DNA from 3 places in the Geobacillus stearothermophilus ATCC 12980 genome. Region 3 is predicted to be linked to each of the others. Evidence: riboswitches for the same ligand, from Rfam matches in the RefSeq annotation. Region 3 holds a riboswitch; each other region holds the start of a gene.

Region 1 (4,254 bases), 1.0 Mb from region 3:
TGCAGCTTGCTTACGTGTACAGCCTATTCGAGTCGAACAGCGATTTTTCTGATGGGCTCGATCTCTTGCGCAAGAGAAAAGGACATAGCTTCGTGGAGTTCATTTACTGTGCAGCGAAACAAAATATTCCCATTGATACCGTGAAAAAACAGCTCCATGTGGCATAAGGGGTACCCTGTTTGTTTCTTTTTACATGGTAATTATTGTTATGAAAATTGCTCATCTACAGTAATGAGACAAAAATGAAAGGGAGGAAAGCGGACATGTCATTTGTTCCATGCACGACTGCCATTTATGCATTTAGCAAAAACCACCAACCGGTTCGAACAGTCCAGTCAGGGGAAACGTTTGTCATCGAAACGTACGACTGTTTCCAAAATCAAATTACTTCAAGTGAAACGCCGTTTGACTCGATCGATTGGAATCATATCAATCCGGCGACCGGACCGATCTATATTGAAGGGGCGGAACCCGGTGACATTTTAGCGGTAAAAATTGAACAGATTCGCCTCAAAGGACAGGGGGTCATGACTGTCGGACCAGGGCTCGGGGTGCTTGGAGACCGGATTCCGCAGTTTGAAGCAAAAATGATTCCAGTAGAAGAAAACCGGGCTATATTTGACGAGCATCTTTCTATTCCATTAAATCCAATGATTGGCGTCATCGGGGTAGCGCCGAGCGGTGAGGATGTGTCGTGCGGGACGCCCGGGCCGCATGGAGGCAATATGGATACAAAGCTCATTACAACAGGAGCAACCGTTTATTTTCCTGTATTTGTAAAAGGTGCATTGTTTGCATTGGGTGACTTGCATGCGGCGATGGGGGACGGCGAAATCGGTGTGTCTGGAATTGAAATTCCAGGGGAAGTGACGGTTACCGTCCGGGTGATGAAAGGATATTCGCTCAACCATCCACTGTTGCAAAACGATGATGGCATTGCGACGATCGTCTCGGCCAAAACATTGGATGAAGCGGTCAAACAGTCGGTTGCGGAAATGGTTGATTTGCTGTTGCCGCATACTCCGTTGACGCTGAACCATTTGACGATGGTGCTCAGCGCTGCCGGTCAGACACAAATCAGCCAAGTCGTTGACCCGCTCGTCACGGCGCGTTTCTTTGTACCGCGATTTGTGCTTGAAGCGTATGGCATCCGCCTGTTTGAGGATTGAGGAGGGAACGGCGATGGCGCAACTTGAAACGAACACATCGGTTGAGTCGCTCGGTTATAAACAGGAATTAAAACGGTCGCTCACATTTGTTGATTTGTTGATTTACGGGATGGTGTTTATGGTGCCGATCGCCCCTTTTGGCATTTACGGGTATGTAGCGCAAGGGTCAAAAGGGATGGTCGCCTTAGCATACTTAATCGGAATGGTGGGGATGATTTTCACTGCCCTGAGCTACGCTAGAATGGCCGAAGCGTTTCCAATCGCTGGTTCCGTGTATTCCTACGCCCAGCGGGGAATGAATATGTCGGTTTTATGGCAGGGTGGGGCATTTTGCTTGATTACATTTTCGTTCCGGCTCTTCTCTATTCTCGTTAGTGATAAATTATTTTTTGCACAAACAAAAGAGCAACGATTACATCAATCATTTCTTGTTCCCGCTTATCGGCTTTATCATCATCGGTTATGTGTGGGTCAATCTTGACCCGCTCAGCAAAAAGCTCGGATTGATTTGGATCGCGATTGGACTCGTTTACCTGATCTTTTTGCGGCTCACGAACAAAGACTCCCGTCTAAGCGGGGAACTGTAGTCGCTTGTAAGGCCTGACGCCGTCATAAAAGGCGTTGGGTCTTTGATTTTTAGAGGCGATGAAACGTTTTTCCGATCTCGACGTATTACATAGATGAGAGGTATGAGATTACGGCGCCTTGTTAAGGCAAAACGCCGTTCATCCGCCAATAGGCGGGCGCCGATAAAACGTGGAAGGAGCCGGAGGAACATGAGCATGTTTGGAAAAGTCGCCGCCGATGTGCTTGGGTTAAGCGACATCGGTTCGGTCATTCAGCCGAAAGACTATGACAAAGTCGATGCCGATGATTATGTGATGCACGAGGATGGGGAGAAAATCTATTTTCTTATCAAATCAAAATCGGATGAGTATTGCTTCACCAACCGCGCGCTCATTCATTTGGACGGCACGAGCGCCGCGAGCAAAAAACGGACGCTGCGCCGCTACGATTACTACAAGCATCCGATTTCCGACGTATCGCTCGAAACGTCCGGGACGGTCGATTTGGATGCGGAAATTAAATTTAAAATTGGACCGCATTCCTACTCCATTGATGTGCATAAAAAGCATATTGAGGAACTGAAAGATTTGTATAAATCGCTGCTGGCGATCGCGGAGATTTGCCATGAAAACGAAACGAAGTTCCACTATGCGGAGCGGAGTTTGGAACTGGCGGCCAAGGTGTTGGCCAACATGCGCGGTGACGGCGCCAATGTGTCGGCGGATTTTCAAGTCGTGAATGAATACGCTTTTCGCTGGCTGACGGAAGCGAAAAAGAACTATACGGTGAAGGATTTCGGCTTTGTGTTTGACAAATATATTCAACAGTGACGAGATGAAGGTTGTATCGGGGAAAGACGCCGTGCCAGAGGTGGGGCGTCTTTCCTAATTTTTTTAGCGACATATGGAAAAGGAACGTTTCTCCGCAGCCGGAAGAAACTCAAAAGATGAGGTTTGTGGGAATCGATGAATAGGCAACATGGCGGCATTTGACATCGCGGAGCTCGATGCAACGGCGCATGCGGAGTTCCGTACAAAACACGGACACTGGAGCCGAGCTGCCTGACCGCAAAAGTGATCGATGACCGCCTGCCGCCAGCCCACTGTAAAATTCACAGTTGTCAAATGCCAGGCCTTGCTTTAATATAAAAATGTCCATATCCGACAAATTCATCAACTCGCAGCAAGGCGCCGAAAAGGCTTAATAGGGAATCCGGTGGGAATCCGGAGCTGTCCCCGCAACTGTCAATGCGGACGAAATGAAATCGCCACTGTACGGACAGATGGCTTGCGCTGTTTTCCGTACGGGAAGGCTTCAGAGTAGGATGAAGCATGAGCCAGTAGACCTGCCTTGCTTGCCGCAGTTTCCGAATCTTCGGGGGGTGAGACGTGGAAACAGTCGTACAGGGCATTGTTGTGCCCATTGGCGGTCTGTTTCGTGCTCATTCCCCGTTCGGACGGAATGGGCTTTTTTGTTGTACATACATCATCGAAGGGGGAATGACGGATGAAACGTTGGACATGGCCGGCGGTGGTGGCGGTGTTCTTCCTTTTGGCCGCCGTGCTGGTCGGCTGCAGCAGTGGAGCCAATAGCAACGTCCAGCCTGCGAAAAAAGAAGAACCGAAAACGGAACAAGCGGCGTTTCCGGTGACGGTGAAAGACGGGCTTGGCGAGGATGTCACGATCAAAGCGGAACCGAAAAAAATCGTCTCGCTCATCCCGAGCAATACGGAAATCGCCTATGCGTTGGGGTTGGGCGATAAGATCGTCGGCGTCAGCGATTTTGACAATTATCCGGAAGACGTCAAAACGAAAACGAAAATCGGCGGCATGGAATTCAACGTCGAGAAAATCATTTCGCTCAAACCGGATCTCGTCTTGGCCCACGCGTCAAGCGCCCATAACTCGCGCGATGGCCTCAAGCAATTGAAAGACGCCGGCATTACCGTGCTTGTCGTCAATGACGCGAAGTCGTTCGACGATGTATATGCGTCCATCGACTTGATCGGCAAAGCGACCGGGACGACAGACAAAGCGAAGCAAGTGATTGATGAGATGAAAGAGAAGCTTGCGAAAATCAAAGAAAAAGCGAAACAAATCCCGGCGGACAAACAGGCCAATGTCTGGATTGAAGTGTCGCCGCCGCCGCAAATTTATACGGCCGGCAAAGGGACGTTTATGGATGAGATGCTTCAAGTGATTTCGGCGAAAAACGTCGCCGGCAGCTTGGAAGGCTGGCCGATGGTGACGGAAGAAAAAGCCGTGGCCTATAAGCCGGATGTCATCATCACGACATACGGCGGAGCGAAGCAAGTGTTGGCGCGCGCCGCTTGGAAAGACGTGCCGGCGGTGAAAAACAAGCGGGTGTATGACGTCAACACCGACTTAGTAAGCCGACCGGGTCCGCGCCTTGTCGAAGGGGTCGAGGAACTTGCCAAAGCCATTTACCCGGATGTGTTCAAGTAAAATGTGGATGTATATATTGGCCGTCACCGCGGCCGTGTTATCGCTTCTCGTA
Region 2 (4,254 bases), 720 kb from region 3:
ATCCGGCATCCAATTTTTTGAGCTCACGCAATGAAAAATCGCTGACTCGCCATGGCGACCGGTGCGGGTAAACCGTTTCGACATTTGTCGTCCGGGCGAGCGTCGCATCATGCAGGACAACGAGCTTCCCGTCTTTCGTTGCGCGCACATCGACTTCGATATAATCGGCATTCATGCGGGCGGCGAGGCGGTAGGATGAGAGCGTATGCTCCGGCGCGTGTCCGGACGCGCCGCGGTGGGCGATGACGGTGGTTTTCGGCTGGCTGGGTGGCTGCCAGGCAGCCGCGGCCGCTAAGACGATCGGCAGCGATAACAAAAACAATGCGCAAAGATAGATGCGAAAAACCGTGATCCGGCGCATAGACATCTCTCCCTTCCAGTATCATATCGGAAAAACAAGTGCGAGAGAAAACGAGGGGATATAGCAGGGAAAGGATGTTTGTACCGATAGTGTCGCACATCAAGCAAAAGAATATTCAGGTTGATGCATAACGTGCACCATCATGACGCATACTGTAAACGACAACAAAACGTTGGGCTATAGCCAAGCGGTAAGGCAACGGACTTTGACTCCGTGATGCGCTGGTTCGAATCCAGCTAGCCCAGCTGAATCGCCGGACGGGGTCCGCACGTCCCGGCGGCCAAAACGGCTTCCGCCATGTTGTGCGGGGCCGTTTTTTCGTTCGCCGGAAAGCGGGGACGAGAACATCTTTTTATCGTTTTCAGCGGCCCCGCAAGGACACGCATCCGATGCCCGAGCAGAAGCAGCGCCGCAAAAAAATGTGGTGTCGGCAGGATTTTGACGAATGGTGGCGAATGAAAAAAAACGAAAGGGGAGAGGATCATGAAAACAGCTGATTTATGCGATCAATGTTTAGATGAGTTGCAAGTGTGCGAACTTTCGTTTCAATCGTACGGCGGAAAACGGATGTTTTCCGGGCCGATCGCGACGGTCGACGTGTTTGAGGACAACGTCCTTGTCCGTGAAGCGCTCGAGACGGTGCTGCCGGGGACGGTGCTCGTGGTCGATGGAAAAGGCTCGCGCCGCGTGGCGCTATTAGGCGACCGGTTGGCGCAAATCGCCTGCGACCGGGGGCTTGCCGGCGTCATCATCCACGGCTGCATTCGCGATTCGGCGGAAATCGGCCGCATGCCGCTTGGGGTCATGGCGATCGGCACGTGCCCAGTGAAAAGCAAAAAAGAAGGAAAAGGCGTCCGCGACGTTGTGCTCGAGTTCGGCGGCGTCCGCTGGGAGCCGGGCGCATACGTGTACGCCGATGCCGACGGCGTTGTCGTCGCCCGCGAAGATTGGTCGGCAAAAAACGGTTGACGGCAACGCATTGGTTGTACTACGATGAAAACGGATGCTTGTTCCATGACAGCGCATATATGGCGGTAAGACAAACAAGGTGCCTAAGCCTGCTCTAGGGTTTGGGTGAAAAGGGAAGCCCGGTGAAAATCCGGCACGGTGCCCGCCACTGTGATGGGGAGCTTTGCGGCAACAAGTCACTGAAGGATGCTTCGGGAAGACGCCGTCAAGCGATGATCCTAAGTCAGGAGACCTGCCTTGTTTGGATCGGACGGATGCCTACGGGACTATAGGCAGACGTGCGGGAGAATGATGGCTGCATTGGGCCTGTTTGGGCCGTTTACGGCTTTCGTATACATTTTTCTGCACCTCTGCTGTAGAGGTGCTTTTTCTTTTGCCGAAAACCTGCCCGTCTGTCTGCGTCTAAATTCTATCATTCTAGCCAAAAAGGGGGGATTCGGTGGCGACATGGGATTTGCGGGGAATGAAGCATCATGTGCTCATTTGCAACGGAGGGACGTGCCTCCGCCATGGCGGGGATGATGTGACAACGGCGGTGCGCGAGGAGATCGCCCGTCTCGGGCTTGACGACGCTGTCCATACAACAAGGACGCGCTGCAACGGACGATGCCAAGACGCGTGCGTGATGATCGTCTATCCGCAAGGCGTCTGGTATCGACAGATAACGCCGGAGCGGGCGAAGGAGGTTGTGCGCGCTCATTTGGGTGAGGGGGTTCCGATGCGGGAGTGGGCGACGTATGAATACGAAGGCGAATTGGTGTTGACGCCAGCCGGCGAACGGGAGGCGCCAAGCGGAAAACGGAAAACGGAACATGCTGCGAAAGGAGTGAAGGGATAAATGAAGAGAGCGGTTCGATGGAGCAAAATGGCGGCTTTGTTCGTTTCCTATTTTTTGTTGACGAATGAAAATGAAGCGTATGCCATGCACATTATGGAAGGATTTTTGCCTGTCAAATGGGCGCTGTTTTGGTGGCTGTTGTTTTTGCCGTTCTTTGTGTTCGGATTGCGGCGGCTTGTGCATACGCTGAAGCAGCACCCCGAACATAAGCTTCTGATGGCGTTAGCTGGCGCGTTTACATTTGTATTGTCGGCGTTGAAAATTCCATCCGTCACCGGCAGCAGCTCGCATCCGACCGGGATCGGCTTCGGCTCGGTTTTGTTTGGACCATGGGTGATGGTGGTGATCGGCACAGTCGTTCTTCTCTTTCAAGCGCTGCTTCTTGCCCACGGAGGAGTGACGACGCTTGGGGCCAATGCGATGTCGATGGCGATCGTCGGCCCGTTCGTCGCGTACGGAGTGTATCAACTGTGCCGAAAAGGGGCGGTATCCAATCGAGCGGCTTTGTTTCTTGCCGCTTGTTTGTCTGATTTGGCTACATATGTCATGACGTCCCTGCAGCTTGCCCTGGCGTTTCCGTCTCCTGATGGGGGAGTCACCGCCTCGTTTTTGAAATTCGCCGGCATTTTTGCCATTACTCAAGTGCCGTTGGCGGTGACGGAAGGCATCATAACGGTAATCGTCTGGAACTGGCTTTCCTCCTATCAAGCTTCTCCGCTGTTCCAAAAGGAAAAGGAGGCGTAATGCGATGAAGAAAAATGGCTTGCTCGTGTTGCTGGCTGCTTTGCTTGTCATCATTCCTCTTTGGTGGGCGCGCGGATCGGAATTCGGTGGAACGGACGATCAGGCGGAAAAAGCCATTCAAACGCTCAACCCGCATTATCGGCCGTGGTTTGAGTCGATCTTCACCCCTCCAGGCGGCGAAGTCGAAACGCTTCTGTTCTCGCTGCAAGCCGCGCTTGGCGCCGGCGTGATCGGCTACGTCGTCGGGTTGTACAAAGGGCGTTCGGAGCGGAAAAACAGCCATGATTCGCGAGTTTGACCGTTGGGCGTATGACAACCGGCTGCGGGCATGGCGGGCGGAGTGGAAGCTGATCGTGGCGTTTGTTATGCTTGCCGTTGTCATGATGGGCGGCTGGCGCGAACAATGGCTTGTGCTCATCGGAATGGCGTATTGGATTGTCGCTCGTGCACGAGTGCCGTTTTCCGTGTATGGAAAAGCGATGCTCGCCGCCTCCGTTTTTTTAGGGCTCAGCCTGCTGACGCTCGTTGTGTCCGTGTCGGTTCCTTTTCAAATAACTTTCATCGACAGCCAGCTGCAACCGGCTGCAAAGCTCGCCGTCCGCTCCCTTGCCGCCTGGTCGTGCTTGTTTTTCCTTCTCATTACGACGCCGGCGCCGGACTTGATTGCGGTGCTGAGGCGAATGCGGCTGCCGGCGGCGCTCGTGGAACTTTGCTTTCTTATGTATCGCTTTATCTTTTTGCTCGAGCAGGCGGCCGCAGAGCTGATGCTGGCGTTGCGGGCCCGCAGCGGGGGAACGCATTGGCGGCATGGCGGGATGCTGATGTACCAACTATGGATGAAAACGTGGCAGTCGTATGAAGCGTTCAGCCGTTCGCTTGCGGCGCGTGGAGGCGTCGCGTCGGCTGGGCATACGCATCAGCGGGAAAAAGCGCATGTGCCTCTTGTCGATGTTGCGGCCGGCATCATCATGGCCTTGCTGCTTGGGTGGGCATGGCGGAAAGGGTGAAAACGTTGCTGCTGCGAATGGAACGAGTGAAATACGCTTATCAAGCAGAACGGTACGTGCTGAATGGGATTGATTGGGAAATTCCAGAGCGAAAAAAATGCGCCTTGATCGGGCCAAACGGCTGCGGCAAAACGACGTTGTTTCTTCATTTGAACGGGCTGCTGCGGGCGCAGGAAGGAGCGGTGTATTGGAAAGGGCGCAACATGTATGAACGCGGCGCTGATTGGACGCAATGGCGGCGTGAAGTCGGCATCGTCTTTCAAAACCCGGAGCATCAAATCCTCGCCCCGCTCGTGCGTGATGAATTGGCGATCAGCTTAGTCCATGCCGGAATC
Region 3 (4,254 bases):
AGCCAAGTCGATGCCATCGATGTCATTCCCAATGATTTCCCGAGCCCATTCGATTTCCAGCTCTGCCGCTTTCATAAACGTGTTCCGGACGAAATCGGCAAGCTCCGGCGTCCGATACTCTGGGTATTCGTTCAACACTTCCTTGAAAATTTTTGTAAACAAATCAACATGAATGTGCTCGTCACGGTTGATGTAATTGATCATCGTGCTCGTCGCCACCATTTTTTGCTGGCGCGCGAGGTTGTAGAAAAAGGCGAACCCCGAGTAGAAAAACAATCCTTCTAAAATAACGTCAAAGACGATCGACCGCAGCAAGTTCTCCACGTTCGGCTCTTCGGCAAACGCCTTGTAGCCGTTCGTCACAAAATCGTTCCGCTTGCGTAGCGTCGGTTCGTTTCGCCAAAAGTCGAATACTTCATCTGCTTTGCTTTCGGCACAAGGCTCGAGAGCACGTACGAATAGGAATGGTTGTGAATGACTTCCTGCTGGGCGAGCATGATCATGAGCGCATTGATGCTCGGGTCCGTAATGTAATCAGCGACACGTCCGGCGTAGTCGGTTTGGATGCTGTCAAGCAGCGCCAAGAGTCCAATGATTTTCAAAAACGCATCCTGCTCGCGGGCGGTCAGCTGCGGAAACTGCTTCACATCTTGGGCCATATTGATTTCAAACGGCGTCCAAAAGTTGGCGAGCATTCGCTTATATTTCGCATACGCCCATGGGTAGGCGATATCGTCCCAGTTCAACACATTCGAGCAGCGGCCGTTGATAATGCCCGTCGAACGGTTCGGCGCCTCTGGATCCATAATCGGCCGTTTGACTAAGCTGATTGTCATGATCCATTCCTCCCTTTCAGCTAAGCTTCGGCGTGAATCTTTCCCCGGAATCGGCAACGTCTGGGGGAAGACCGTCAGCTCGCGCAAGAATCGCACTCGTCGATCGTCCCCGATGTCGAACGCACGTAATACGTCGTTTTCAGCCCCGATTTCCACGCCGTCAAATGCAAATCGAGCAGCTCTTTTGCCTTAATCGTGTTCACGACGTAGAAGTTAAAGGAGATGGCTTGGTCGACATGGCGCTGGCGGGCGGCGTTTTGCTTGATGCTCCAGCGCTGGTCGATATGGTACGCCGATTTGTAATACCATGTCGTCTGTTCGTTTAAATCCGGCACCGTAACGGGAATCTTATAATCTTTCTTTTCCTCGGCGTACACTTTTAAGAAAATCGGGTCAATGCTCGCTGTACTGCCGGCGATGATCGACGTCGAGGCGTTCGGCGCCACCGCCATCACATAGCCGTTTCGCATCCCATAGCGGGCCACGTCTTGCTTCAGCCGATCCCAATCCAATTCACCGTGGCTTTCGTAGCCGCGCCGCTCAAAATAAGCGCCTGTCTGCCAGTCCGACCCCGGAAACGCCGGGTAGCTCCCTTTCTCTTTGGCGAGCTCCATGCTCGCTTGAATCGCCAAATACGCGATCGTTTCATACAGCTCGTCGGCATAGCGGACCGCTTCGTCCGACTCCCAGCGAATGCCTTTTAACGCCAACAAATGATGCCAGCCAAAGGTTCCAAGCCCGACAGCGCGGTATTTTTCGTTCGTCAGGCCGGCTTGCAGCACAGGGATATTGTTTAAATCAATGACATTATCGAGCATCCGCATTTGAATCGGGATCAGCCGCGCCAAAACGCCGTCGGTCACCGCCCGCGCCAAGTTGATCGACGATAAGTTGCAGACGACAAAATCGCCTGGGATTTTCTCAATGATGATCGTCCCGTCTTTCACATATTGCCGCTTCGTCACTGTCGGGCTTTGGTTTTGCGCGATTTCCGTGCAAAGGTTGCTGCAGTAGATCATCCCGAGATGGCGGTTCGGGTTTTGCCGGTTCACTTCATCGCGGTAAAACATAAACGGCGTCCCCGACTCGAGCTGGCTGCGCATAATGCTTTTCATCACGTCGATCGCCGGCACTTTTTCTTTCGACAGCCTTGGTTCGTTGACGCATTGCCAATATTTCTCGCGGAAACTCCCGCGCCCTTTTTCCTCATCATAAAAATCTTCCAAGCTAAACCCCATCACCTTCCGCACTTCATGCGGATCAAACAAGTACCAGTCGCCGCGCTGTTCGACTTGCTCCATGAACAAATCAGGGATGCACACGCCGGTGAACAAATCATGCGTCCGCAGCCGTTCGTCGCCGTTGTTGAGCCGCGCATCGAGAAACGCAAAAATGTCTTTATGCCATACATCCAAATAGACGGAAATGGCTCCTTTTCGCTGTCCCAACTGATCGACGCTCACCGCTGTATTGTTCAACTGCTTCATCCACGGGATGACGCCGGAGGAGACCCCTTTGAATCCTTTGATGTCGCTGCCGCGCGACCGGATTTTGCCTAAATAGACGCCGATGCCGCCGCCCGATTTCGACAAATTGGCGATGTCGGTGTTGCTGTCATAAATTCCTTGCAAGCTGTCATCGACCGTATCGACAAAGCAGCTTGAGAGCTGGCCGTACGACTTCCCAGCGTTGGCAAGCGTCGGCGTCGCCACGGTCATGTATAAGTTGCTTAACGCCCAATACGCTTCCTTCACGAGCGCAAGGCGCCGCTTTTGCGGTTCATTCGCCATGAGCGTCATGGCAATGACCAAAAACCGCTCCTGCGGCAATTCATACAACCGCCGCTCATAATCGCGGGCCAAATACCGGTCCGCGAGCGTGCGCAGCCCAATGTACGTAAACAGCTTGTCCTTCTCCGGATCAAGAAATGCACCGATGGCGTCGACTTCTTCTTTCGTATAACGTTCAAGCAAGAACGGACTGTACACCCCTTGTTCCGTCAGCGCAACAAGCAGCGAGTAGAAATCGCCATACCGCTCGCGTTCCTCGTACCCGCGCTGCCGTGCCGCCTCGCGGTACAATTGCCGCAAATACAGCCGGGCGCACACAAACGTCCAGTCCGGCTCCTCTTCATCAATGTAAGAAAGTCCTTCCAAAATAGCCGTTTGGTGCAGCTGTTCTACCGTGACGGACTCCTTTCGGCTAAGAAGCTGCCAAACACGCTCGACGTATTCATCAAGCGACAGACGGCCGAATCCAGCCGCGGCTTGCCCAATCAGCGACACAAACTCTTCACGTGAAAACGAAACCGACTTCCCTTGATCATCGAGGATGATCGTTTTCGTCAATGTGGTCATTCGTTTCTTCTCTCCTTCCATAAAAAAATCCGCTCGGGCAGGCGAGCGGATGAAACGACAGACGAAAAAAGGCAGACGAACTCCTTGTTCTTTTCCCCTATCGTTTCATCTTCTCACACCCCGAAGAACATGAAACGTTCCAAGCAAGGCAGGTCTCCTGACTCGTGCATCGTCCTACTTTGGGGCCTTCCCAGCGGCGCGCCGAATGGCTCTTGCCGCCAGTGGCCATCCCATTTCGTCCGCACATACAGTTGCGGGGGCAGTTCCGGATTCGCACCGGATTCCCTATTAAGTCCTGATGGACACCGTTGCTTAGCAGAACAATATGTAGTTGTAAAAAAAGACCTCAAAACCAATATATAGTAGTTTAGCATCCTGATGGAACAAGCATATACCAAAACTGGGAAAATTGCAAGAGCGGGAGAAAGCAAATTTTCTCTTTCGCTTCGCCAAAGGCAAGGAAACTGTCCGCACCATCGAAAAAGGCGTTCTAGGTGTCGCCCTTAGAACGCCCTGTCGTTTCCCTGCTACGCCTCCAAAACAGACGCTGGCCGCTTCTCGTTTTGTACGGATGGAGCAAAATCGTACTTCTTTTCCACATAGACTTGATGCCAAACCATAAACGCCAAGACCGTCCACAGCTTGCGGCTATGATCCGCCTTGTGGCGGGCATGTTCATCCAGCAGCCGATAGAGCACGTCCTTATGGAACAGATGATCAGTTTCGCTTTCGTTGATGAGCTGTCTCGCCCAGTCATACATTTCGTTTTTCAGCCAGTGGCGAATCGGCACGGGAAACCCTAATTTTTTCCGGTTTAACACATGATCCGGTACGATGCCTTCGGCGGCTTTACGTAAAATATATTTCGTTGTGCCGTTGGCGGTTTTCATGTCAGGGGCGATTTGCCTAGCAACCTCAAATACCTTTTTGTCTAAAAAGGGAACGCGCAGCTCAAGCGAATGGGCCATCGTCATTTTGTCCGCTTTGACTAAAATATCGCCCCTTAGCCATGTATGAAGATCAATATACTGCATCCGGTTGACGGGTGGGTCATGAAGCGT

Evidence for each region. A riboswitch is a leader RNA that binds a small molecule or an ion and turns the genes downstream of it on or off. The one in region 3 is predicted to bind cobalamin.
Region 1: it holds a riboswitch for cobalamin, as region 3 does, so the genes downstream of both, QSJ10_RS09475 (ABC transporter substrate-binding protein) here and QSJ10_RS04065 (ribonucleoside-diphosphate reductase subunit alpha) in region 3, are expected to answer to the same signal.
Region 2: it holds a riboswitch for cobalamin, as region 3 does, so the genes downstream of both, QSJ10_RS07945 ((2Fe-2S) ferredoxin domain-containing protein) here and QSJ10_RS04065 (ribonucleoside-diphosphate reductase subunit alpha) in region 3, are expected to answer to the same signal.

Annotation. Positions count from the first base shown of each region.
Region 1 is NZ_CP128494.1:1,749,803-1,754,056, reverse strand. Features, by position in the region: partial or broken gene QSJ10_RS09495 (transposase) at 1-167, shown strand, start outside; gene QSJ10_RS09490 (acetamidase/formamidase family protein) at 264-1,169, shown strand; partial or broken gene QSJ10_RS09485 (APC family permease) at 1,183-1,535, shown strand; gene QSJ10_RS15645 (hypothetical protein) at 1,559-1,756, shown strand; gene QSJ10_RS09480 (PH domain-containing protein) at 1,952-2,566, shown strand; cobalamin riboswitch at 2,905-3,103, shown strand; gene QSJ10_RS09475 (ABC transporter substrate-binding protein) at 3,243-4,202, shown strand; gene QSJ10_RS09470 (FecCD family ABC transporter permease) at 4,189-4,254, shown strand, end outside.
Region 2 is NZ_CP128494.1:1,467,325-1,471,578, reverse strand. Features, by position in the region: gene QSJ10_RS07960 (glycerophosphodiester phosphodiesterase family protein) at 1-361, opposite strand, end outside; tRNA gene QSJ10_RS07955 (tRNA-Gln) at 535-606, shown strand; gene rraA (ribonuclease E activity regulator RraA) at 845-1,330, shown strand; cobalamin riboswitch at 1,391-1,584, shown strand; gene QSJ10_RS07945 ((2Fe-2S) ferredoxin domain-containing protein) at 1,770-2,168, shown strand; gene QSJ10_RS07940 (energy-coupling factor ABC transporter permease) at 2,196-2,912, shown strand; gene QSJ10_RS07935 (energy-coupling factor ABC transporter substrate-binding protein) at 2,917-3,210, shown strand; gene QSJ10_RS07930 (energy-coupling factor transporter transmembrane component T family protein) at 3,194-3,919, shown strand; gene QSJ10_RS07925 (energy-coupling factor ABC transporter ATP-binding protein) at 3,916-4,254, shown strand, end outside.
Region 3 is NZ_CP128494.1:748,464-752,717, reverse strand. Features, by position in the region: partial or broken gene QSJ10_RS04070 (ribonucleotide-diphosphate reductase subunit beta) at 1-836, opposite strand, end outside; gene QSJ10_RS04065 (ribonucleoside-diphosphate reductase subunit alpha) at 911-3,193, opposite strand; cobalamin riboswitch at 3,324-3,519, opposite strand; partial or broken gene asnB (asparagine synthase (glutamine-hydrolyzing)) at 3,721-4,254, opposite strand, start outside.